Regions from separate parts of the Pseudoalteromonas sp. Z1A2 genome, predicted to be linked through region 3. Evidence: predicted binding sites of a transcription regulator. Region 3 holds the regulator's gene; each other region holds the start of a gene.
The links. The regulator ArgR, encoded in region 3, controls arginine synthesis, uptake and breakdown. The targets are predictions, from matches to a motif close to ANTGAATANNTATTCANT.

Region 1 (8,156 bases), on a different contig from region 3:
TGTATTAATAAAGGCGCCAATTGGCGCCTTTATTGTAATCTTATTAGCTAAAGCAATTTGCTTTTATAAGATCAGTGATTATTTGTTGTGATGGTTTTATTTTTTCCATCGCTAAAAATTCATCAGGCTGGTGTGCCTGGTTAATTGAGCCTGGGCCCATTACAATCGTTTCACAACCGAGTTGCTGGATAAACGGCGCTTCAGTGCAGTAATTTACTGCGACCGCTTTTTGCCCCGCTATTTTTTCAGCCATTTTTACTAAAGCACTGTCGGTGCTCCCACTAAATGCCGGTATTGGTTCATGTAGATCAATAACGCTCACCGCATTTGGGTATTGCTGATTTATCTCTTTCGTTGCATCGAGTACGAATGCTTGTAGTTCTTGTACACTTAAACCTGGTAATGGGCGCATATCTATATGCATTTCACAGCAACCACAAATTCTATTCGCGTTATCGCCGCCATGAATATTACCTAAGTTTAATGTTGGATAAGGGATTTCGAAGTGGTATATTGAATACTTATGCTTTAATTGTTCTTTTAAGATCATCAATTTTGTAATCACTTTATGCATTACTTCAATGGCGTTAAGACCACGTTCGGGATCGGAGCTATGCCCAGAGCGACCAACCACTCTTATTGCTGTACTCATATGGCCTTTGTGCATAAATACTGGCGTCATATCAGTAGGTTCGCCTATTATACAACGCGCAGGTTTTAAATTCGGGTGCTTACATATTTGTTGTGCACCAGCCATCGTTGTTTCTTCGTCGGCGGTGGCAAGGATTAAAATAGGCTGAGTTTGCTGCTTTTCATCAAGTTCACTAATCGCTTGTAATACAAAAGCAAAAAAGCCTTTCATATCAATACTTCCTAGCCCATACAATTTGTTATCGAGTTCGGTAAGTTTAAATGGATTATGATTCCAACGACTGTCATCAAAAGGCACTGTGTCGGTATGACCAGCTAGCATTAATCCGCCATCACCTTCTCCGCGTTTTGCTAATAAATTATAGCGCCCTTTACCTCCTTCTAATTCTATAATTTCACACGTAAAACCGATTGTTTCGCACCAACTGGCTAGGAGTTCAATTACGTTTTTATTGCTCATACACAGGTTGTCTTCAATAGCACTAATAGAAGGGGCTGCAATCAATTGTTGGTACATGGAAATAAACGAAGGCAAAGGCATAAAAAAATCCAAAATTATTATTCAATTTAATTGCATAACAATATAAAAGTATTTATGATGAATATCAATTCACTTTTTAAGCATAAATATATTAAAAGTAACGCCATGAAAATAATGCGACGATAATCAAAATTCATTAATAAAAAAGACTTAATTAGCGTCTAAGCTAGTTTAAGCGAACATTATAGATAAGTAGTAATTAATTTTAAGATAACGAGTAACAAATGAATGTAGTGATTATTGGCGCAAGCGGATACAGCGGCGCAGAGTTAGCAAGTTTAGTTGCTAAGCATCCAAACTTAACTTTAACAGGCTGTTATGTATCTGAGGGTAGCTTAGATAAAAATAAATTGCTAAGTGATTTATACCCAGAGCACCTTGGCTTACTAGACTGCCCTTTACTTCCTCTTAGCGTATCAGCTTTTGATGACATTCAAAGTGATGCTGATTACGTATGCTTATGTACCGATCACAAAGTAAGTGTTGATTTAGCGCCGCAATTTTTAGCTATGGGTAAAAAGGTATTTGATTTATCTGGTGGCTATCGTTTAGCAAGCAATGACGACTACGTTACTTACTATGGTTTTGAGCATCAACATCCAGAGCTTTTAAATGAAGCGGCTTACGGTCTAGCTGAGTGGAACCATGATGCTATCGCTAATGCAAAGCTAATTGCTGTTGCAGGCTGTTACCCAACAGCAGCGCTTAATGCGCTAAAACCGCTTAAGCAAGCAGGCTTATTGAGCAGCGAAAGTATTATTATTAATGCGGTTTCGGGCGTTACGGGTGCCGGGCGTAAAGCTAGTGTAGGAACGCATTTTTGTGAAGTGTCGCTTGCACCTTATGGTTTGTTTAACCATCGCCACGGCCCTGAAATTGAACAACACCTTGGCCACAAAGTGTTGTTTACACCGCACTTAGGTAATTTTCCGCGCGGTATTTTAGAAACTATTTATGTACAGCTTAAGCCAGGCGTTACCAAGGAAAACGTTGCATCGGCTTATCAAGTACTTTCGAGCGAGCCATTAATTCGTTTATTAGGCGATAAAGTACCTTCAATTAAAGGTGTAGCTAAGCAGCCATTTGTTGATATTGGCTGGCAGCAACAAGGAACGCAGTTAATTGTGATGTCTGCTATTGATAACTTATTAAAAGGCGCTGCTGGACAAGCTTTGCAGTGTATTAATATTTCTATGAATTTAGATCATACCACTGGTTTAAAAGGAGCGTTTTAAATGAGTAAAAAAACGTGGGTAATTAAACTAGGTGGTGCAGTACTTAATACAGAAAATGCAGCAAAAGCGTTGTTTGATGTATTAAATGAGCAAACAAATGATGAGTTTGTGATTGTACATGGCGGTGGCGCTTTAGTTGATACATGGTTAAAACAAGCGGGTTTTGCCAGTGCTAAACACCAAGGATTACGTATTAGCCCAGCAGAGCAAATGCCTTATATAGTGGGTGCGCTTGCAGGTTGCGCTAATAAACAATTAATGACTCAAGCTATTAGTGCTGGGCACAAGCCTGTGGGCTTAAGCCTTTTTGAGGCAGGTGTTACTGCCACTCAAAAGCTAAAAGCGCTTTGCTTGGTGGGTAAATGTAAAAGCAACGACGATTCTATTGTTAATGATTTACTTAAAATCGGTCGCCTACCCATTGTTAGCTCTATAGGCTTTGATGAGCAAGGGCTTTGGTACAACGTAAATGCAGATGAAGCAGCAGCGGCTATTGCTAGTAACTTAAATGCCGAGCTTATTTTTATGACGGATGTTGAAGCAGTGCTTGATGAAAATAAACAGCCGTTACATCAACTTGACACAAAACACATTGATACTTTAATTTCAAATGGAGTAATTGTGGGCGGGATGGAGGTCAAAGTTAAGACCAGCCTTCACGCTGCCCAACATTTACGACGCGGTGTGTATATTTCCAGCTGGCAAAAGCCAGAAAATTTAACTGCTCTGCTACAAGGCGAGCATGTCGGAACTAAGATTACACCATAGGTTTATTATGTTTGAGAATTTTTTAACGGGTTTAGAGTTAGACCAAGAAGGCGCACTTAATTTATTAAAGTTAGCGCAAGATATAAAAGCAAAACCAGAAAAATACAGCAATGTATTAGCGGGAAAATCAATCGTAACATTGTTTGAAAAACAAAGTTTACGTACTCGTTTATCGTTTGATATAGGTATTAACCGCCTTGGTGGCCATGCAGTTTATTTAGATCAGCAAAATGGCGCTATGGGTGCACGTGAATCAATTAAAGATTTCGCACTTAATATTTCTACTTGGGCCGATGGTATTGTTGCGCGCGTAAATCAGCACAGCACATTAACTACATTAGGTGAATACGCATCAGTACCGGTAGTAAATAGTTTGTGTGATTTATACCACCCATGCCAAGCGCTTGCTGATTTTTTAACGCTTCAAGAAGTTCACGGCGATGTGAGCGAGCTTAAAGTGGCTTACTTAGGTGAGGGCAACAATGTAACTCATTCATTAATGCTTTTAGCGGCAACGCTTGGCACTGATTTTGTTGCTGTAACGCCAAAAGGCAGCTCGCCTGATTCGCAAATCCTTAAAAAGGCAGAGCAAATAGCGGCAATGAATGGCGCATCAGTGATGGTAAGTGACCGTGTTGAAGCGGCTGTTGGTGCAAACGTTGTATATGCAGATACATGGGTATCAATGGGTGATACAACACCGCTTGAGCAAGTTAAAGAAAAATATATGCCTTATCAATTAAATCAGGCATTGCTAGATCAAACCGGTGCAACTACGGTATTACATTGCCAACCGGCACACCGTGAATTTGAAATTACCTCTGAGGTAATGGATGGTCCAGCATCGAAAATTATTCAACAAGCAGAGAATCGCATGCACGCGCAAAATGCTTTGCTAGTTACATTACTAAATCCAAATTTTGTTAAGGAACACCTATGAGTTCAATTAAAAAAGTCGTTTTAGCCTATTCAGGTGGTCTTGATACATCGGCTATCGTGCCATGGTTAAAAGAAAACTACGGTTGTGAAGTTGTTGCGTTTGTAGCGGATGTAGGTCAAGGCGCAGAAGAACTTGAAGGCGTAGAAGCTAAAGCAATCGCTTCAGGTGCTTCAGAATGTTACGTAGTTGATTTAAAAGATGAAATGGTAAGTGATTACATTTATCCAACACTTAAAACGGGCTCGATTTACGAAGGTACTTATTTACTAGGTACGTCTATGGCGCGTCCTATTATTGCTAAAGCACAAGTTGAAATTGCACGTAAAGTAGGTGCTGATGCACTTTCTCATGGTTGTACTGGTAAAGGTAATGACCAAGTTCGTTTTGAATCATGTTTTGCAGCCCTTGCTCCAGATTTAAAAGTAATTGCGCCATGGCGTGAGTGGGACTTATCGAGTCGTGAATCATTACTTGATTACTTAGCAGAGCGTGACATTCCGTGTTCAGCATCTGCTACAAAAATTTATAGCCGTGATGCTAACGCTTGGCATATTTCGCACGAAGGTGGTGAGCTTGAAGATCCATGGTGCCAACCAACTGAGCAAGTATGGACTTGGACTAACTCTCCAGAGCAAGCACCAGATAAGGCAGAACTAGTAACTTTAAAAGTTGTTGAAGGCGAAGTGGTTGCTGTAAATGGCGAAGAACTTAAACCATATGACTGTTTAGTTAAATTAAACGATATTGCATCGCCTCATGGCGTTGGACGTGTTGATATTGTAGAAAACCGTTTAGTAGGTATGAAGTCACGCGGTTGTTATGAAACACCAGGTGGCACAGTAATTATGGCTGCGCTTCAAGCCATTGACGAGCTAGTGCTTGATAAAGCAAGCCGTAAATGGAAAGAAGTACTAGGTGGTGAATTTTCACATTTAGTGTACGACGGACGTTGGTTTACACCACTTAAAGATTCTATTTTAGCTGGTGCAGAAGCACTTTCTAAAGTGGCAACAGGTGAAGTGGTACTTAAGCTATATAAAGGTCAAGTAACTGCGGTTCAAAAGCAATCACCAAATAGCTTATACAGCGAAGCATTTGCTACATTTGGCGAAGATGATGTGTATGACCAGTCACACGCTGAAGGCTTTATTCGTTTATTCTCGCTTTCAAGCAGAATTTCAGCATTGGCTAAAAAGTAAATTATTTATAGCCCCTTATAAAAGGGGCATTACAGGGTTTGGAGAGATTTCATGGCATTATGGGGCGGACGTTTTTCTACGGGTCCAGATGAGGCGTTTAAGCAATTTAACGACTCTCTTCCCTTTGACTACCAGTTAGCAGAGCAAGATATTATTGGCTCTGTGGCATGGGCTGGTGCACTTGAACAGGTAAATGTACTTTCAAGTGATGAGCATACAAAATTAGTTGCTGCATTAAATGAGCTACTTGAAGAAGTTAAAGCTGATCCACAATCAGTTGCTACTTCAGGTGCAGAAGACATTCATTCACATGTTGAAGCTGCTCTAATTGAAAAAGTAGGTGATTTAGCTAAAAAATTACATACAGGCCGAAGCCGTAATGACCAAGTTGCCACCGATTTTAGACTATGGTGCCGTGATACAGCCGATCATTTACTAGATGCCATTGCACAGCTAAAAGGCGAGTTTGTAGCGCTTGCAGAGCGAGAGCTTGGCACAATATTGCCAGGTTACACGCATTTACAGCGCGCACAACCAGTATTGTTTAGCCACTGGTGTATGGCGTATGTAGAAATGCTAGAGCGCGATGAAAGCCGCCTGCAAGATGCTAAAGCGCGCATGAATTTTTGCCCATTAGGCAGTGGTGCATTAGCAGGTACAGCTTATCCGATTGATCGCCAAGCATTAGCCCACGGATTAGGTTTTACAGCGGCTACAAAAAATAGCCTTGATGGCGTATCTGATCGTGACTTCGTGTTAGATCTTTTAAGTTGTGCGTCTATTTCGATGATTCACTTATCTCGTATGTCTGAAGATCTGATTTTTTATAATTCGGGTGAAGCCGGATTTATAGAGCTTGCTGATAACGTCACGTCAGGCTCATCGCTCATGCCTCAGAAAAAAAATCCTGATGCACTCGAGCTTATTCGCGGTAAAACCGGACGTGTATTTGGTGCATTTAGCGCTATGATGATGACATTAAAAGCGTTGCCACTTGCATACAATAAAGATATGCAAGAAGACAAAGAAGGCCTGTTTGACGCTATGCCAACATGGCTTGCATGTATTCATATGGCGCAAGCGTGTATTAAAGGCGTAAAAGTAAATGGTGATAAAACGTTAGCAGCGGCAAAAGGCGGCCACGCTAATGCCACTGAACTTGCTGATTACTTAGTTGCTAAAGGTGTGCCATTTAGAGAAGGGCATCACATTGTGGGTGTACTTGTACAGCTTGCGATTAGCGAAGGTAAAACGCTTGAGGAGCTATCACTTGAACAGTACAAATCAGTAAACACTGTATTTGAAGACGATGTTTACCCAGTACTTGAAATTGATGCGTGTATAAAAGCGCGTCAAGCGCTTGGTGGGACGTCTATTGAGCAAGTAACTAATGCTGTTAAAGAAGCCAAAAAAAAACAGCAAATAACGGTACGTGATGCAAATTTAGATGATGTAGAGGCAATAGCCACACTTATACAGCATTGGGCAACGGTAGGCGAAAACCTACCTCGTGCAAAAAGCGATATGGTGCACTCTATTAACGAGTTTGCAGTTACTGAAATAAATGGAAAAGTGTCGGGCTGTGCATCGTTATACATTTACGATACCGGCCTTGCTGAAATACGCTCATTGGGTATAGACCCAAAAAGTAAAGTGACGGGGCAGGGTAGACAGCTTGTAGAGCACCTACTTGCTAAAGCCAAAAAATTGGCACTTAACCGAGTTATTGTATTGACCCGTGTACCCGATTTTTTTGAACAACAACGTTTTACTTTTTGTAGCAAAGACTCTTTGCCTGAAAAAGTAATGAAAGATTGTGAACTTTGCCTTCGTAAAGAAAATTGTGACGAAGTAGCAATGGAATATATTTTGAAGCTAAGTACACCTGCGGAGATCCCGTGTAAATACGTAGCTTAAACTCCCTGGATATAAAAAACGTACGGTTATCCCTGTGCGTTTTTTTATATTTGCAGTAAACTGGTCGGAGTTGTTTGGTTTGATTATATTTTTTGAGTGAATTTTAATGTGTCAAAAAAAGTTGGCACATTGGTTGCTTTGTATAAGATAGATAGCAAAATAGCTATCACTGCTTAAAACAGGTAATGCATTTATCTACATAATAATGTGGTTAAAAGTTGCACCAAATATAATTAAAACTTTTACAAGGATCAATCACATGCAAGTTTCAGCTAATAGCCAATTACAAATGCAAGCATACAACAAAACACAACAATTAAAGCCTGCAATGGAACAAACTGCTAGCCCTAAAACCCTGCAATCTGATACAGTAAGCATCTCACAAGAAGCTATGGCTGCTGCGAGTACTGATTTACAGCGTGGTGGTGTGATACTTTATCCCCCAAATAAACCAAAATAATTAATGAAGGTAATGAATGTTTTTAACTGAGTTTTTTGGTTTCTTTTCGCTATCAGCTTTTGCCTCGTGGGGTTTTTTGATGGCATTTTTTTTTAATATTTTTGTTTTTTCATTAGATATAAAAAGAAATACAACCTTATTGCTCAGTTCTTTCATTATGATGTTTTCTTATTCTACATCAGACTATTTTTTCTCATGGTTATCAGTTGAAAGCTCACTTTATCTTGATTGGGCACTTTATGATTATGCTACTGTGGGTGCCTTATTATCAGTTTATTTACTATTAAAAAAAACAACTCCCTCATTTATGTATTTATTAATAGGCCTTATAGTTAATTCATTATTGAGTTTGTGTATGTACTTAGATATGTATGTTTACAATAACAGGGAACCTTGGTTCTTGTGGGATTTGTATACATTTTCAGTCAATATAATCGATCTTATA
Region 2 (8,156 bases), on a different contig from region 3:
AACGGAGACTGAGTTGTATTTAAATCAAGTAATGGTTCTAGTAACTCAAGCTTAGGCTCTGTTTTAACTCGATAGTTAAATTGCTTTTTGTTGAGGATAACAAAATCAAGTATATGGTGACGAGTGCTTATGAGTTTATCTATTTTATCTAGGCTATCGATGAGTAATAAATGCTTGCTTTCACTAAAGCCCCTTTCAAGCAAATAATGATGACTAAAGTTATCACGCAGTACTGCTATTTTGTATTTTTTAGCATCATTGAGTGTGTTTAACTTTATACCTCTGGATTTTAGACCATAAATGGCAGAGTCAAAGCTTTCCAGTTCGCCTACCCAGTTAAACTTACTTTCTCTATTAGGTAATCGAACAATCGAAAATATACAGGTGTTTTTATCGCGTAGCGCTGCATTGTAGGATATGGCCCAACTATGCGCCAACATAGTGTAGTTTATACCTGTACCTTCTAGCGCTTTATGAACTTTTTCGACAGAGCGGCCAACGAGTTTGTTATCTTCATTAATATACTGAAAGTCCGGAAATACTTCCGTTACTATTGTAATTTCAGCTGCATCAACTTTAATACAGCTAATGAACAATAAAAAGATCAACAATTTCATCTAGCGAGGCCTCAACTAACTCATTATATGTATTTAATAAATATAGCTGAGGCTTTATGAACTGCTAGTTTTTAGTCATGTGATGCACACTTATACGCTGATAGTGCTAGTATTTATAGCTTCTACAGCTTACTTGTTCATTGCACTAATTAAAAAGGCTGAAATTTTAGCGCCTTCTCTAAGTGTCGTTTCTGAGCTTGATTGGCCAACTAAAGAGCTGTCGGTAAATGGCGCTATCTCCATCATATCTGCACCCGTAATAGGAAACTCATCCGCAATGGCTGATAAAATATCAAGCGCATGCTGAGGCGTTAAACCGTGATGCTCTGGTGTACCTGTGGCAGATGCAAATTCAGCATCAAGCGCATCAATATCAAAGCTTACGTATATTTCATCAACGTTATCGGCTTTTAACTGTGCAATAGCGTCGGCAGCAACCGCTGCTGCGCCGCGTTCAATGATTTCATGTGCCCAGTGCTGTTTAACACCAAAAGTATTTTCCCAATGCGCTTTAGGCTTGCCACTTGAGCGTATACCAAATTGTATTAAATGATGCGGCGCCGGTAAAAACTCTAATATATGTGTACACCACGAGCCAAAACATAAATCAATACCTAAGCGCTCCACAAGTAAATCGGTATGCGCGTCAAAGTGAATAATAGCCGTGCGCTTACCTTGCTCACGTTTTGCTTTTAAGTACGCTTTAGTAAGTGGGTAACTAATTGAGTGATCGCCACCAATACCAAATAATCCTTTATCTTTAAACGTTGCGTAAAAACTGTCGCACACATCTTCAGTGATTGATAACGGGCTTACGTAATAATCGTTATCTTCATCACCATATAAGGCTTTTTGGCAATTAGAAATGGTCGCATCATTTAGGTATTTGTCATGAAGTAGATGTGGGATCACACGTACATCACCCAAATCAAACGAATGACACTGCGGTTGCTGATCAATTAATGCTGAGCGCACAAACAGTGGCCCCCAGTTTGCGCCGCGTAATATCCCACCGCCACAGTCGGAGCTAATACCTAACATAACGGCTTTATGTGGTGAGTTTGGTAATTCGTTTAAAGACTCGCGCCACAAGTTATCAACGTTTTCAGTTTGTCCGTAAAGTTTATTACGCAGTGCGGCTTTGCGCTCTTTTGCAGTATTTACTGTGTATACGCCATCGCCCGGTGCGCACAAACAGTGCTCAACTTTGTTTTTAAATGCTTCAAATTGTGTGCTCATAATAAACTCCTTCGGTTTTTATTCTGTACGTAGCTAATTAGTTTTGATTACTTTTGATTAGTTATGCAAAATCACTAAAAATGCCTAAACTTCAAATAAATGCCACTTTGCTAAATAAGTCAGTGCTTAATATAAGTAAACACGTTAGTTTTTACGTGTTCACCACAAAGCTAAGCTATTGAATTTATTTGATATTAATGAAAATTTGTAATCATTCATTTAATCGTAGTTACGCGCTTGAGTAATACTTATTATGTCTGCTTGAACATGTCAACAGCGCAACAAGGCTACGTATATAAGTGCTTGAGTGAATATTCATAGTTGGTGAATAAATCAAATTAGCCCTTAAAATTATTAAGGCTTTATTGGAAGAGTTAAGATAAAACGGACAATCGTCCTGTACTTGATAAACGTTTCTAGCAATCATGCTAGATTGACAACAAATTATTATAAAAGGCTTAGCTATGGAAAAGGTATTTCACTTAGGACTATGTATTGACGATCTTAAAGGTGCAAAACTTGCGATTGTACCGGGCGATCCAGATCGTGCAGCACGTATTTCACAATTCCTAGACAACCCAACCTGCCTTGCTCAAACTCGCGAGTTTCATGTTTATTTAGGTCAATTAAACGGCCACTCTGTGGTTATATGTTCTACAGGTATTGGTGGTCCATCTACGTCGATTGCAGTAGAAGAATTAGCACAACTTGGCGTGCGTAAATTTTTACGTATTGGTACAACCGGTGCAATTCAGCCACACATTAACGAAGGCGAAATTTTAATTAGCCAAGCGTCTGTACGTTTAGACGGAGCTAGCCAACACTTTGCACCACTTAGCTACCCTGCTGTATCTGACTTTTATGCAACACAAGCTATGGTACAAGCATGTAAAAACCTAAATATCGATTTTCATATTGGTATTACTGCATCAAGCGATACATTCTACCCAGGGCAAGAGCGTTACGATACGCACTCTGGTTACGTTCCTAAATCACTACAAGGTAGCTGCGAAGAGTGGCAAAAATTGGGCGTGATGAACTACGAAATGGAATCGGCAACATTATTTACTATGTGTGCAGCCCTTGGATTACAAGCAGCATGTGTAGCTGGCGTACTTGTTAACCGTACTCGCCAAGAAATACCAAATGTAGACCACGGTGAAATTGAGCGTAAATCTGTAGCAGTAGTATTAGAAGCAGCTAAAGTATTACTTGATTAATACAGGTTATAGCAGTTACAGTGAGTGAGTTATTTAATTCGATAGAATGACTCGCTTTAATAAAGCACAGCTCCGGCTGTGCTTTATAGTATGCAAGCCACTATTTAAGTGGTGTGTTAATTACTTTAAGTGCTGGTAAATGCGTAAAACTGGCAAGCACAGCTTTTGCCACTTGCGACTGGTTTTCACGACCTGCTGTTTCGAGCAATGTTATTCCCTTCACCGTACTTTCGTTAAAGCTAAGCCCAGCTAAAAAGAACTGACTTAGTGCACTTTGTAGTGGCGATAAACTTGGACTGTAAGCTGCATTTTCGGCGTAACTTCCGTAAAAATCACCATCACTAAATGTACTTATTTTTACGGCGCTAAAGTTGTGGCTGTAAGGCACATACGCATTAAGTGCAAAACGCGCAAGGGTTTCATCAAGGTCTTCAGCGCTAAAATTACCTTGCTGTGGTTTTGGGTTAAATAAGCTAAATTCGTTACCTAAATCGGTAGGTCCAAATGAATGCGGCAGTAATTCAGCAAGTTTAAATTGCTGATCAGGAAGTAAAATATCAAACTCTTTCGCATCAGCTAGTTCGTTCATAAACTGGCGACAATACCCACAAGGCGCATCGCTAATGGCAATTTTAACTATTTTTTTAGCGCCGTTTAACCATGCGTTATTTATAGCCGATTGCTCTGCATGAACCACTAAACTCAATGCTTGATGATCAAACTCTACATTCGCACCAAAGTAAAAGTTTACCTCACCCTTTTCATCAAGCGCTTTAACAATTGCGCCTACATGAAAATCTGACACTGGCGCAACAGCATACTCAGAAGCTAAAGGTACTAAACCTTGTAGTAATACATCATCAGACACATTGAGTTGCGCGCATAACGCTTTAATATTATTAGAATTTAATATGCCACGTTGTGATTTTAATTGACTACGTAATGACGCTGTTTGCGCTACGCTTAATGTGAAGTGCGAATTTGTAAGTGCTGTATCTTGCTGTACAGTAAAAGTTGCTGAAGCCATAATATTTTTTAATTATTCAATGGCTAAGTAGTTTAAAAGGTTAGGATGTTAAATACCAGCCTATTTAACGCAAAAAAAGGGAGCACATCGCGTGCTCCCTTTTAATACCAATAGGTATACCTAACAAAATAAAGTGTTAGCCGGTATTACGCATACCTGCAGCTATACCTGTCATCGTGATCATTAACGCATTATCAATGTCACCTTCGTTTCGTTTTTCCTCTGAGCGAGCACGGCGTAAAAGCTCAACCTGTAATAGATTAAGTGGATCGGTGTACGGATTACGTAAACTAATCGACTCCTTAATCCAAGGTTGTTCGGCGAGTAGGCTTTTTTGTGGGCTAAGTGATTGCACCAAGCTAATCGCTTCTTGAAGCTCTTTACGAAGTGTTACACCCAATGGTTTGTACATATCTTCCACCAGCGCATTATCGTAATGCTCACTCAACCAGCAATCGGCTTTACTAAATACCATTTCTAGCATTTCTAGGCGCGATCTAAAGAATGGCCACTGTAGGCTCATTTCGTTGAGTGTTTCTGCGCCGTACTTATTAAGCGCAGCTTTTAAGCCAGTTAACGCACCTAACCATGCAGGAAGCATTAAGCGGTTTTGGCTCCACGCAAAAATCCATGGAATAGCACGCAGGCTTTCAACGCCACCATTAGGATTACGTTTTGCAGGACGCGATCCAAGCGGCAACTTAGACAGCTCAAGCTCAGGCGTTGCCATTCTAAAGTAAGGTACAAAGTTTTCATCGTGGCGAACTACATTACGGTAATGTTCACATGACTCCTCACTTATTAGCTTCATTACTTCGCGCCACTGCGGTTTTGGTTCCGGCGGCGGTAATAAGTTACTTTGTAGTACTGCGCCTGCGTAAATATTTAAGCTTTGCAGTGCTACATCGGGTAAACCAAATTTAAAGCGGATCATCTCGCCTTGCTCGGTTACACGCAAACCACCTTTTAACGAACCTGGCGGTTGTGAATGCAGCGCTTGTGCAGCAGGTGCGCCACCACGCCCTACTGTGCCACCACGTCCGTGGAATAAAATAAGTTCAATACCACGCTCATCAGCAAGCTGCACTAGTTTATCCATAGCTTCGTACTGCGCCCAACCTGCTGCCATCATGCCGGCATCTTTAGCAGAATCAGAGTAACCAATCATTACATTTTGGGTGTTTTTAATGTGCCCGCGATACCAAACATTATCAAGTAATGTAGTAATTACATCACTGCCTGCGTTTAAATCGTCGAGTGTTTCAAATAACGGTGCTACTGGTAAATCAAAGCTACAGCCGCTTTCTTTTAGCAATAATTGTACTGCTAAAATGTCTGATGCTGTTCGCGCCATCGAAATAATATACAAGCCAAATGTTTGTTCGTCTTGCTTAGCAATAACGTCAAAGGTGTCTAGCACTTCTTGAACATCAGGGCTTGGTTGCCAATGTTTTGGAATAAGCGGTCTGCGAGAGTTAAGTTCAGTAAGTAAAAAAGCTTGTTTATCTTGCTCTTGCCATTGGTTGTAGTCGCCTAAACCTAAATAACGAGTCAGCTCAGAAAAAACATCGCTGTGACGAGACGAGTCTTGGCGCACATCGAGTTTAGCTAAACGCAAGCCAAAGCTATTAATACGGTACAGTAAATCAAGCAATAAGCCATCAGCAACTACTTTCATATTACACTTTAATAACGAGCGGTAGCAAACCTCTATAGGGTGCTTAAGCTGATTAATATCGGTAATTAAATCTTGTGAATCGCTACGCTTATTTTTAATTTTAGCGCCCAAGTGAGCCACGGTCTCTGCAACTTGGTTTTTAAGCTTTTTGATCACCGCTCTGTATGGTTCAAAGTCTTGACCTGCCAACTCAATAAGCTCATCACTGGCGTCTGACATAGATAATTCAGCGCATAACGTTTTTAAATCTTGAATATATAAGTTAAGCGCCATCCAACGACCGTGGTCAAGCACTTCTGCTGTAACCTGCGATGTTACAAATGGATTTCCATCACGGTCTCCACCCATCCAAGATGTGAACTCAATCGGGCTGTAATCTTTTGGTAGCTCTAAACTTAATTGCTCTTTAACATTGGCTGAAAATTCACGTAAAAAGCGCGGAACAGCGTGCCAAAGACTGTTTTCGATTACCGCATAACCCCATTTAGCTTCATCAACTGGCGTTGGGCGAGAGCGACGAATGTCGTCGGTATGCCAAGCCTGGCTAATAAGCTGTTCAATACGATTTAAAATAGCATCTCGCTCTAGCGGTAAGTTATCTTTTCGCTCTAATGACGCTAAGCAATCACTTAGTTCAACATGTTTGTTAATAATAGTACGGCGCGTCACCTCGGTTGGGTGGGCGGTTAATACTAAGTTTATGTGGAGTTTTGAGAGTGTTTCGGCCAAATGATTACTATCTAGCTGGCCTTGTTCTGCTTTTGTAACTAACGTTTTTAATGTTTGAGTGAGAGGGTTTTGTTGACCAAGGCCAACGTCATTAAAACGCGAAACGGTATGAAATTGTTCTGCTACATTAGCAAGGTTTAAAAAATGATTAAATGAACGGGCAACCGGCAAAAGCTCTTCATCACTAAGCGCATGTAAAACATCTATTAGCGCTTGTCTGTCGTCTTCATTACCACTGCGAGATGATTTAGATAAAGCCCGAATTTCTTCTACTTTATCTAAAATAGCTTGGCCTTGAGCATCCTTAATAGTTTGTCCTAGTAATTGCCCAAGTAAATTTACATTACCTCGCAAGGCGGCATATTGTTCACTCATTTCTCATTCTCCTTTGTTTCGTAGGACACTATTAATATCATCATGAAGAGAAATTTAATAGATCCATTTGCAATGTCTTGTCGTAAAAAAGTATATATAAAATAATCACAAAGCGATTACATGATCATTTTTTACGATGGAAACTGCCCTCTTTGCAGCACCGAAATGCAGCAACTAAAACACGCAGACTCTAAAAATCTAATTACGCTTGAAGATCTTAACGCGAGCGACTTTAGTGAACGCTACCCGTATATTGATAAAGACAAAGCAATGAACTACCTGCAAGCCCAAAAGCAATCAGGTGAAATGATTTACGGGCTTGATGTAACGTACGAAGCATGGAAAATAGTGGGTAAACATAGCTGGTTGAAAATTTTTCGCTTGCCAATAATCCGCTTTTTCGCTGACTGCGGATACCTGTTATTTGCTAAGTATAGGCACCCCATCAGTCGCTTTTTAATGCCAAATACTCAGTGCAGTAACGGCGAATGTGGACTAAAAGCAAAAGGTGATAAATGAAAACCATTGTTTTATTCGGCGCAAGCAGTGCCATAGCAAATGCATATATAGAACATCTACAAATAAACACGCCTACTCATCAGATAGTTTGTATTAGTTCAAAAAGTATTGAATCTGACTCAAGTGTTGTCCACCTGCATACTGACTACACAAAACAAAGTTTAGCGCGCGTTACTAATTACCTAAAAGAGCAAAGTGCCGATATACAACAAGTTATTATATTCAATGGTACACTGCACAACGAAACCCATATGCCCGAAAAAAAGCTGGAGGATTTAGACGCTGAGTATTTTAGCCAACTTCTCAATTCAAACACCCTAACTCCCCTACTTTGCTTGCAGAGTATTTTGCCGCTCTTAACACATAAAACGCACTGTACTATTACAGCACTCAGTGCGCGTGTGGGCAGCATTAACGACAATAAATTAGGCGGTTGGTATACGTATCGCGCCTCTAAGGCTGCTCTTAACATGCTATTTAAAACCGCAGCGATTGAGCTTTCACGCCGAGCTAAAAATACCAAGCTCGTTTTATTTCACCCAGGGACTACTGATACTGCGCTTTCAAAGCCATTTCAAAAAAACGTACCCGCTGGAAAACTCTTTACAGCTGAATTTGTAGCTAAGCAGCTATTTACACTTACTTTTAATAACCTTCATTTAGAACTCAATGGTGAGCCTGCCTACTTAGATTGGCAAGGCGAAACCATACCGTGGTAAGGACCTTTAATGCATTTTACTAAAGAGCGCATA
Region 3 (8,156 bases):
ACATAACACTTGCAACAATTGTTGAGTTTATCCATACAGCAACGCTATTGCATGATGATGTTGTAGATGAATCAAACTTACGACGTGGCACGCCTACAGCAAATGCTGAATTTGGTAATGCTGCTAGCGTATTGGTTGGTGACTTTATTTACACTCGCTCATTTCAGCTTATGGTTGGCCTTGGAAAAATGCAGATTATGCAAGTACTTGCCGATGCAACAAACATTATTGCTGAAGGTGAAGTATTGCAGCTGATGAACTGCAATGACCCAGATACGACTGAAGCCAGCTATATGCAGGTTATTTACTCTAAAACGGCTAAATTATTTGAAGCAGCTACAGGCCTTGCTGCCATTATCACAGAGCAAGACCAAGCGACACTTGATGCACTAAACCTATACGGTATGCATTTAGGTACTGCGTTTCAACTAGTAGATGACGTACTCGATTACAATGCAGATGCTGAGCAGCTAGGTAAAAACATTGGCGATGATTTAGCTGAAGGCAAACCAACCCTTCCGCTTATTTATGCTATGCAACATGGTAGCGAGCAGCAAACACAGCTCATTCGTGATGCAATAGAGCACAGTAATGGTATGGAGCATTTAGAAGAAATTTTAACTGCACTAAAACAAACTAATGCGCTTGAGTTTACAATGCAAAAAGCAGAGCTTGAGGCCGAAAAAGCCATTGCCTGTTTAGACTTTTTAGCTGAGTCTGACTATAAGCAAGCACTTATAAGCCTTGCCCGTATTGCGGTTGACCGCGACCACTAGTTTTAACTAGTTACACAGTGTGACATTAATTCTGAGCAATAAAAAAGCCTGCAAATGCAGGCTTTTTTGTTGCTTAAAGCGGCTATTACGCCATGAAATCAACACCTTCTTTGATGTCTTTTTTCAGAGTTTCAAGCATGTCATTTTTTGCTTTTGTTTCAAATGCGCTTAGTTCGCCGTAAGAAAGAATTTCTTCTACGCCGTTTTTACCTAAACGTACTGGATGTGCAAAGTACTCTGCATCGCCATTTTCAACAGCAACGTAAGCGTAATCTACAACTTCTTCACCTTGTAGGCCTTTAACTAAAGACATACAAAAACGAGCTGCAGCAGCACCCATAGATAGCGTAGCTGAACCACCGCCTGCTTTAGCATTTACAACTTCAGTACCCGCATTTTGGATACGTGGAGTAAGTGCAGCAACTTCTTCATCAGTGAAAGAAACACCTTCAACTTGAGAAAGTAGAGGCAGAATAGTTGTGCCTGAGTGACCACCAATTACTGGTACTTTTACAGTTGCTACGTCTACGCCTTTAAGTTCAGCAACAAATGCTTCTGAACGAATAACGTCAAGCGTAGTAATACCGAATACGCGTTTAGCGTCGTAAGTACCTGCTTTTTTGAATACTTCAGCAACAATTGGAACTGTGCCATTTACTGGGTTAGTAATAATACCTACTAACGCTTTAGGACAGCTGGCAACAATGCCTTCTGCTAACGTTTTGATGATGCCAGCATTTACATTGAATAAATCAGCACGATCCATACCTGGTTTACGCGGCATACCCGCTGGGATAAGAACGATGTCAGAGCCTTCAAGCGCTTTATTTAAATCGTCTGCGCCAAAGCCTGCAACTTTAACATCTGTTGGGATGTGAGAAAGGTCAACCGCAACACCTGGTACTACTGGTGCAACATCATAAAGTGATAATTCAGAGCCAGCTGGTAAGCCTGTTTTTAATAATAAAGACAACGCTTGGCCGATACCGCCTGCAGCACCTAATACAGCAACTTTCATTGGAATTCTCCGTAATTTGAGGTAGGAAACATTTGTGGCTCTTAAGATAATGAAATTAGCGACTAAAAACAAATTTATCCTGTCTATTTCAAGTATATTTTCGACCATAGTCGTAAACTTATGTGATTTAACGCATCAAACTGGCAAGTTAACTAAACAACTGCTGCATAATTATTCATTTTTGTGTAGAATTTGCGGCATAAATAACAAAAACGAATAAAGACTATGCAACCACAAGATAAACAAGAAGCACTGGTAAAAGCATTTAAATCACTATTAAAAGAAGAAAATTTTGGCTCTCAAGGCGAAATAGTTGATGCGTTAAAAGATCAAGGTTTTGACAATATAAGTCAGAGTAAAGTTTCACGCATGTTAAGTAAATTTGGCGCTGTACGCACACGCAATGCCAAACAAGAAATGGTTTACTGCTTACCTGCTGAAATGGGTGTACCTACGGCTAAAAGCCCATTACGCCAATTAGTAATCGACATTATGCACAACGAAATGATGATCATCATTCGTACCAGCCCTGGTGCTGCTCAGCTTATTGCACGTTTATTAGATTCATTAGGTAAAGCAGATGGCGTACTAGGAACTATTGCCGGCGATGACACTATTTTTATCGCTCCTGCTAAAATATCTGAAATAGATGTAACACTTGAACGCGTTCGCATTTTATTTGATACGGTTTAATAGCAAATTAAATTTGTTTTAAAAACCCTATTGAAGGTGCAAAGAAAGCAGAGCCCATATCGGCTTGAGTAAAATCAAGCCAGTGGTCGTAGCAATCCCCTTCCCCTAAACGACTATTAAGTACTTTTTCAAATGCGGTGCCCGTACAAGCGCATGTAATTGATAACATTCCCTGCTCATACACGTCGCCATAAGGCATGCTTTGATTTAATAGTAGCGGTTGTCCGTCTTCGTCTTTTAGCTCACTTCGCGAAGCATGGCTGGTTTCGACCGCTGGAGTAATTAGCGTGTTATCAAGACGCGTACGTCCCATTATTTGCTCTTGCTCACTCAATGATAAATGCTGCCACATAGTTAAATCATGTTTATAACGCTGAACATGAATATAACTCCCCTGATCTTCAAAGCTACCAGAGTTGCTGATTAAAGCCGTAGCGCGCTTTTTTCTTCCATGTGCGGTGTCGCCACCATAAATAAAACCGTTAAAATCACGACCATCTAAAAAACGAAAATTACGAATTTGCTCCACCAGCTCAACATCGGGGGCAAATAGTTTTAAAATTTGCAGCGCAAATAAATGGTTAACATCTTCACGGTCAGAGCGAATTTGCACAAATAAATCGCACGGTTGTACGCTCATTTGGTGATCGCTATGGGTTATATTGGGAAAGCTCTGTAATTCGCTTGGAATGTATTCAGGGAGGATATGCGGCCAGTATTGCGCACCAATAGCAACCATACAAGAGAGCATTGATTCTGAAAATTGATCGCTAAACTCTTCTTCTATAGCGCTTACTTGTTTTAACTTTGCGCGAAGTGATTCGTCTTGACCATCAAACACATTAAAAAATAAGTGCAAACCGTGTAAGTTTGCTTCAGCACAAATCCCTGATTGCGCTTGCGCCATTGTTATTCCTTAGTTTTACAGATAAAAACACAGCGAATAACAAATTAATTACGATTCGAAAAAATTCACCGTGTGAGGTTTTATTTTTATTATAACCTGATCATTATTTTCAAATGACTGGCCATATTGTGCAGCAACTTCAATTTCTTGTTCATCAATAACAAGCGAATAAACATACGCCGAACCAATAAAGCGACGACTTATGATTGTAGCTCGCTTGCTGAATTTGTCACTTTGGTTATCTGCCACTAATTCTATTTGATGAGGGCGCACATATATAAGCCCTGCACTTACATTATGCTTACTCTCAACATAAGATTCGACTAAACCAAATGGTGTTTTATATTCAGTTGCGGTTAACACTTCTGCGCTTAAGTATATGCCCTGACCCAGAAACTCTGCAACCTCCTTTGAACATGGAGATGCAAAAAGCTGCTCAGGCGTGCCTTGTTGTGCAATTTTACCGCGATGCATAATGGCAAGTGTATCTGAAAACGCAAACGCCTCTTCTTTTGAGTGTGTAACAAACACAGCAGATACTTGAGTTGCCTTAATAATTCGACGTATATCGGCAATTAATTCAAAGCGTACTTGTGTGTCGATGTTTGAAAAGGGCTCATCAAGGAGTAATAAACTAGGTTTATAAGCTAATGCACGAGCGATAGCGACGCGTTGCTGTTGGCCACCCGATAACTGGTGTGGAAACCTGTCAGCACAGCCAATTAAATGTACAAGCTTAAGCATTTCATCAACGCGTTGCTGCTTTTGAGCTTTGCTCATATTACTAAGCCCAAATGCGATATTATTTGCCACCGTTAAATGCGGAAACAACGCATAGTCTTGAAACATCATGCCGATGTTACGATGCTCAGGTGAGACAAAAGATTGCTCATCACTCACTAATTTACCGTCTATAAAAATAGACCCTTGCTTAGCTTCAATTAAACCTGCAATCGCTTTTAACGTGGTCGTTTTGCCGCATCCACTCGCCCCGAGTAGACAAACAATTTCATCTTTACCCACCGTTAAATCTAAATCGTGAATAACCTTTGTGCCGTTATAGTGATAGCTCACGCCTTGTAAAATTAAACTACTCATTTAACTACGCTGCTCCATAGAACGATTAATAAAATACAAAGGAATAAACCCAACAATAACAATAAATAAAGCCGATATTGAAGCAAGCTCTAATTGCTCGTCACTTACATACTGAAATACATGAGTAGCTAAGCTTTCAAAATTAAACGGTCTGAGCAATAGCGCAGCCGGCAACTCTTTCATACACTCAATAAATACCAATAAGGCAGCAGTGAGCAATCCTCTTCGCAGTAAAGGTAAGTGCACTAAACGCAGCGTTTGCCCTTGGCTTTTACCCATTGATTGGCTTGCCATATCAAGTGATGGGCTAATACGTAAAAAACTCGACTCAATTGCTCCGTGTGCAATGGCGTAAAACCTAACAATATAAGCAATAATAATAGTAAGAATGCTACCTGTAAGCAGTAAGCCAATATCTAAATTATACGGCTCGAGCGCTGTGTTAATGGTGTTCTCTAATAATGTAAGGGGTAACAAAACCGCAATAGCGAGTACAGTTCCTGGCAACGCATAGCCTGTGCTTGCTAAACGCCCGGGAACAAGCGGATACGTTTGCTTTGCCACACGCTGATAAAAAACAACAAAAATACTCAATGTAATGGTTATAACACTTACAACCACTGCCACTTTTAAACTTTGCCAAGCGTAACTAAAAAACTCAACATTCCATGCTTTATCAAAGTAGGTAATGGCGTAATTTATAAGTACTGCAATAGGAATTACAAAAGCGATAAGTAAAATAAAGCTACAAAATGCCGTTGCGAGCCAAGCAGACTTTCCTTTTAATACATAGAGAGATTCACTATTTACGCTTGATTGTCGCTCAAATACCGCTTGGTTTCGGCGACTAAAACGCTCTGCCATTAATGCTAAAAATAACAGCAGTAACATCACACCCGATATTTTAGCGGCCGCTGTAAGTGAGTAATAACCAAACCACGTATCGTATACGGCGGTTGTTAATGTACTTACGGCAAAATAACTCACTGTTGCAAAGTCGGCCATGGTTTCCATACTAATAAGTGCAAGAGCCGCCACAATTGCCCCACGAGAGAGCACTAAACTGACTTTAAAAAAGCTTTGCCAAGGAGATAGCCCCATTAACTGGCTAGCTTGTACTAATTTGAATGACTGCTCGCGAAGGGCCGTTTTAAAAATTAAAAATAAATACGGGTAAAGCACCAAGGCAATCATAACGATGGCGCCGGGTAATGTACGTATATCAAAAAACCAATAGTCGCTAGGCGATTGCCAGCCAAACCATTCTCTCAGCGCTATTTGCACCGGGCCCGCATAATCTAATAAATCAGTGTATACATAGGCAATAATATAGGTGGGCATAGCAAGGGGTAGCATAAGTGCCCATTCAAACTGTTTTTTACCCGGGAAACTACAGTAAGCCGTTAGCCACCCAAGTGGCAAAGCTATGGCGCAGCTAAGGACGCAAACACCTAAAACTAACAATACGGTATTGTTTATGTAATCCCAAAGCACGGTATCCCACAGGTGAGAAAACACCTTAGAGCTACCTTGTAGAGATTCAAAAAGAAGAAAAAACAACGGGGCCGATAGTATTAAGCCAGTCGACCACGCAAAGAGCTGCCATTTAGACAGCTTAAATTTATTAGTCATTAAAGATCGAACTTCACCTCATCAATTAGCTTAAGTGCTAACGGACGATATTTACTAATCTCATCAAGTGGCAAGCTGTCTTCTCTAAAGCTACCCCAAGAGGCAACCAAAGTTGATAATTCAACACCCGACTTAACTGGATACTCCATATTTAATGAGGCATACATGTTTTGTGCTTTGCTGTCGGTCATATACTCTATGAGCTTTAATGCATTTTCAGGGTTTTTAGCGTATTTGGTAATAACCGCACCCGATACATTTATATGTGAGCCACGATTAACTTGATTCGGAAAGTTAATATTTACGGCCTCTGCCCAACCTTTTTGTTCTTTATCTTCTAGCATTTTGCCAAGGTAGTAACTATTACCTAATGCCAAGTTACATAAACCTTCTTTAACAGCTTTAACTTGAGCACGATCGTTACCTTGAGGCTTGCGCGCTAAATTAGCCTTCACACCTTCAAGCCACTCTTTAGTTTGCGCTTCACCATGGTGTGCAATCATAGAAGCTACTAAACCTAAATTATATGGATGTTTGCCTGAGCGCGTACAAATTTGTCCTTTGTATTTAGAGTCTGCTAAATCTTCATAAGTGAGCTTAGGTAACTCACCAACTCGCTCTTTTGATGAATACACATTACGCACTCGCTTAGTAAGCGCAACCCATTGGCCATCACCGTCACGAAAGGCGGCTGGAACATTATTATTTACACTGTCACTTTTTATAGTTTGTGTTAATTTTAAATCTTCTAATTGAATAAGCGCGCTAAAGTTAGAGGTTAATACTAAATCAGCTTTACTGTGCTTGCCTTCGCGTTTAACACGCTCAATTAGCCCTTTTTTAGCAAAAACAACATTGGTTTTTATGCCTGTTTGCTTTGTAAAGTCTTCTAAAATTGGCTGAATTAAAAACGGTTGACGAAAAGAGTAGATGTTAACAACATCGTTTGCAAAGACTGGTGCCGATGCAACTACCCCTAAAACAAGTGCAAATACTTTCTTCATTATTCCACCTAAATAACTGTTATTATCAACGAATTCTACCGTGCTCATTCTAAAAGTGCACACTTTAAATAAATGTAAATATGTAAATAACGCCCAAAAAGGAAATACGGTGTAAGAGATGTCTTACGGATGTGACAGCTAATGAGTAAAAAACAAGATAAAAAACAACCTAAAAACAGTTAAACACATGAATTATATGAGATTTATTTTTATTACTATTGCAAAAACACTAATTGAATGTAGTTTTATCTCTATTTTAGTTGCTCTATTGCACTATAATTTACGCATCAACCAAGCAATGACGCTTATTGAGTAAAAGGAAATGGACTGCTTACTCAACCAACCAATGATTAGGTTATCAGGACAACACGGATTTTAGGACAGGTTCAGGATGAGTATCACAACGCAATGTTGTAAAAAGGACAGCGTCAGGAAGATGCGAAAAGGATAATAACAAGGCTAAGTTGTTCAACAGGATGTTGAAGGAATAAATGGACAGGCCTTTAAGGCAACACAAGGGATTGGTTAAAACAAGGATACACTAGGAAGTGTAATTAAGGATTTGGTAATAGTATTTACCCTACAGGATGTTTAGGAATTAAAGGATACAGGCCCGGACGGTCTACATTACATAGAACTAAAAAGTAATATAGTAATAAACATGGATTAGTGAAAATTGGAGTTGATTAAGTTCAATTGCAGGATGCAGAAAATTAGAAGATTCCGCAAGCGCGCCTAGAGATAGAGCGCGCTTTTCTTTGCCTAAAATTTGGGTGAGTAAAGCACTGAGCAACTATCACTAATCTTTACTGAGTAATATCGCGTCACAGCAAATCAATGCTAAGACCTTAAAATACTTTATTAATATTTTAAATTTCGCTAAGTTTTTTATTAATTGCGCCGATAACTAAATAACGCAAGGATCATAAATACTCAATGGATATGAATTTTAAAACATCTCAAAGTAATACCTTTTTATGTAAAGTATCAGACGAAAGTACAGCAAAACCAATTGGTGTTTTTAGTGC

Region 1: the regulator ArgR is predicted to act here: its motif matches at 1,249-1,266, upstream of argC (N-acetyl-gamma-glutamyl-phosphate reductase).
Region 2: the regulator ArgR is predicted to act here: its motif matches at 1,909-1,926, upstream of GQR47_RS00350 (arginase family protein).

What each region holds. Positions count from the first base shown of each region.
Region 1 is NZ_WTKX01000003.1:200,488-208,643, reverse strand. Features, by position in the region: gene argE (acetylornithine deacetylase) at 44-1,192, opposite strand; gene argC (N-acetyl-gamma-glutamyl-phosphate reductase) at 1,417-2,427, shown strand; gene argB (acetylglutamate kinase) at 2,428-3,195, shown strand; gene GQR47_RS03855 (ornithine carbamoyltransferase) at 3,203-4,135, shown strand; gene GQR47_RS03850 (argininosuccinate synthase) at 4,132-5,334, shown strand; gene argH (argininosuccinate lyase) at 5,386-7,251, shown strand; gene GQR47_RS03840 (hypothetical protein) at 7,511-7,711, shown strand; gene GQR47_RS03835 (hypothetical protein) at 7,728-8,156, shown strand, end outside.
Region 2 is NZ_WTKX01000001.1:84,802-92,957, forward strand. Features, by position in the region: gene GQR47_RS00345 (transporter substrate-binding domain-containing protein) at 1-617, opposite strand, end outside; gene GQR47_RS00350 (arginase family protein) at 747-1,856, opposite strand; gene udp (uridine phosphorylase) at 2,321-3,076, shown strand; gene cdd (cytidine deaminase) at 3,177-4,103, opposite strand; gene ppc (phosphoenolpyruvate carboxylase) at 4,240-6,885, opposite strand; gene GQR47_RS00370 (DUF393 domain-containing protein) at 7,006-7,404, shown strand; gene GQR47_RS00375 (SDR family NAD(P)-dependent oxidoreductase) at 7,401-8,123, shown strand; gene GQR47_RS00380 (flavin reductase) at 8,133-8,156, shown strand, end outside.
Region 3 is NZ_WTKX01000020.1:31,298-39,453, forward strand. Features, by position in the region: gene ispB (octaprenyl diphosphate synthase) at 1-776, shown strand, start outside; gene mdh (malate dehydrogenase) at 862-1,794, opposite strand; gene argR (transcriptional regulator ArgR) at 2,020-2,487, shown strand; gene GQR47_RS14030 (Dyp-type peroxidase) at 2,495-3,394, opposite strand; gene GQR47_RS14035 (ABC transporter ATP-binding protein) at 3,443-4,492, opposite strand; gene GQR47_RS14040 (iron ABC transporter permease) at 4,493-6,124, opposite strand; gene GQR47_RS14045 (Fe(3+) ABC transporter substrate-binding protein) at 6,124-7,128, opposite strand; gene GQR47_RS14050 (hypothetical protein) at 8,065-8,156, shown strand, end outside.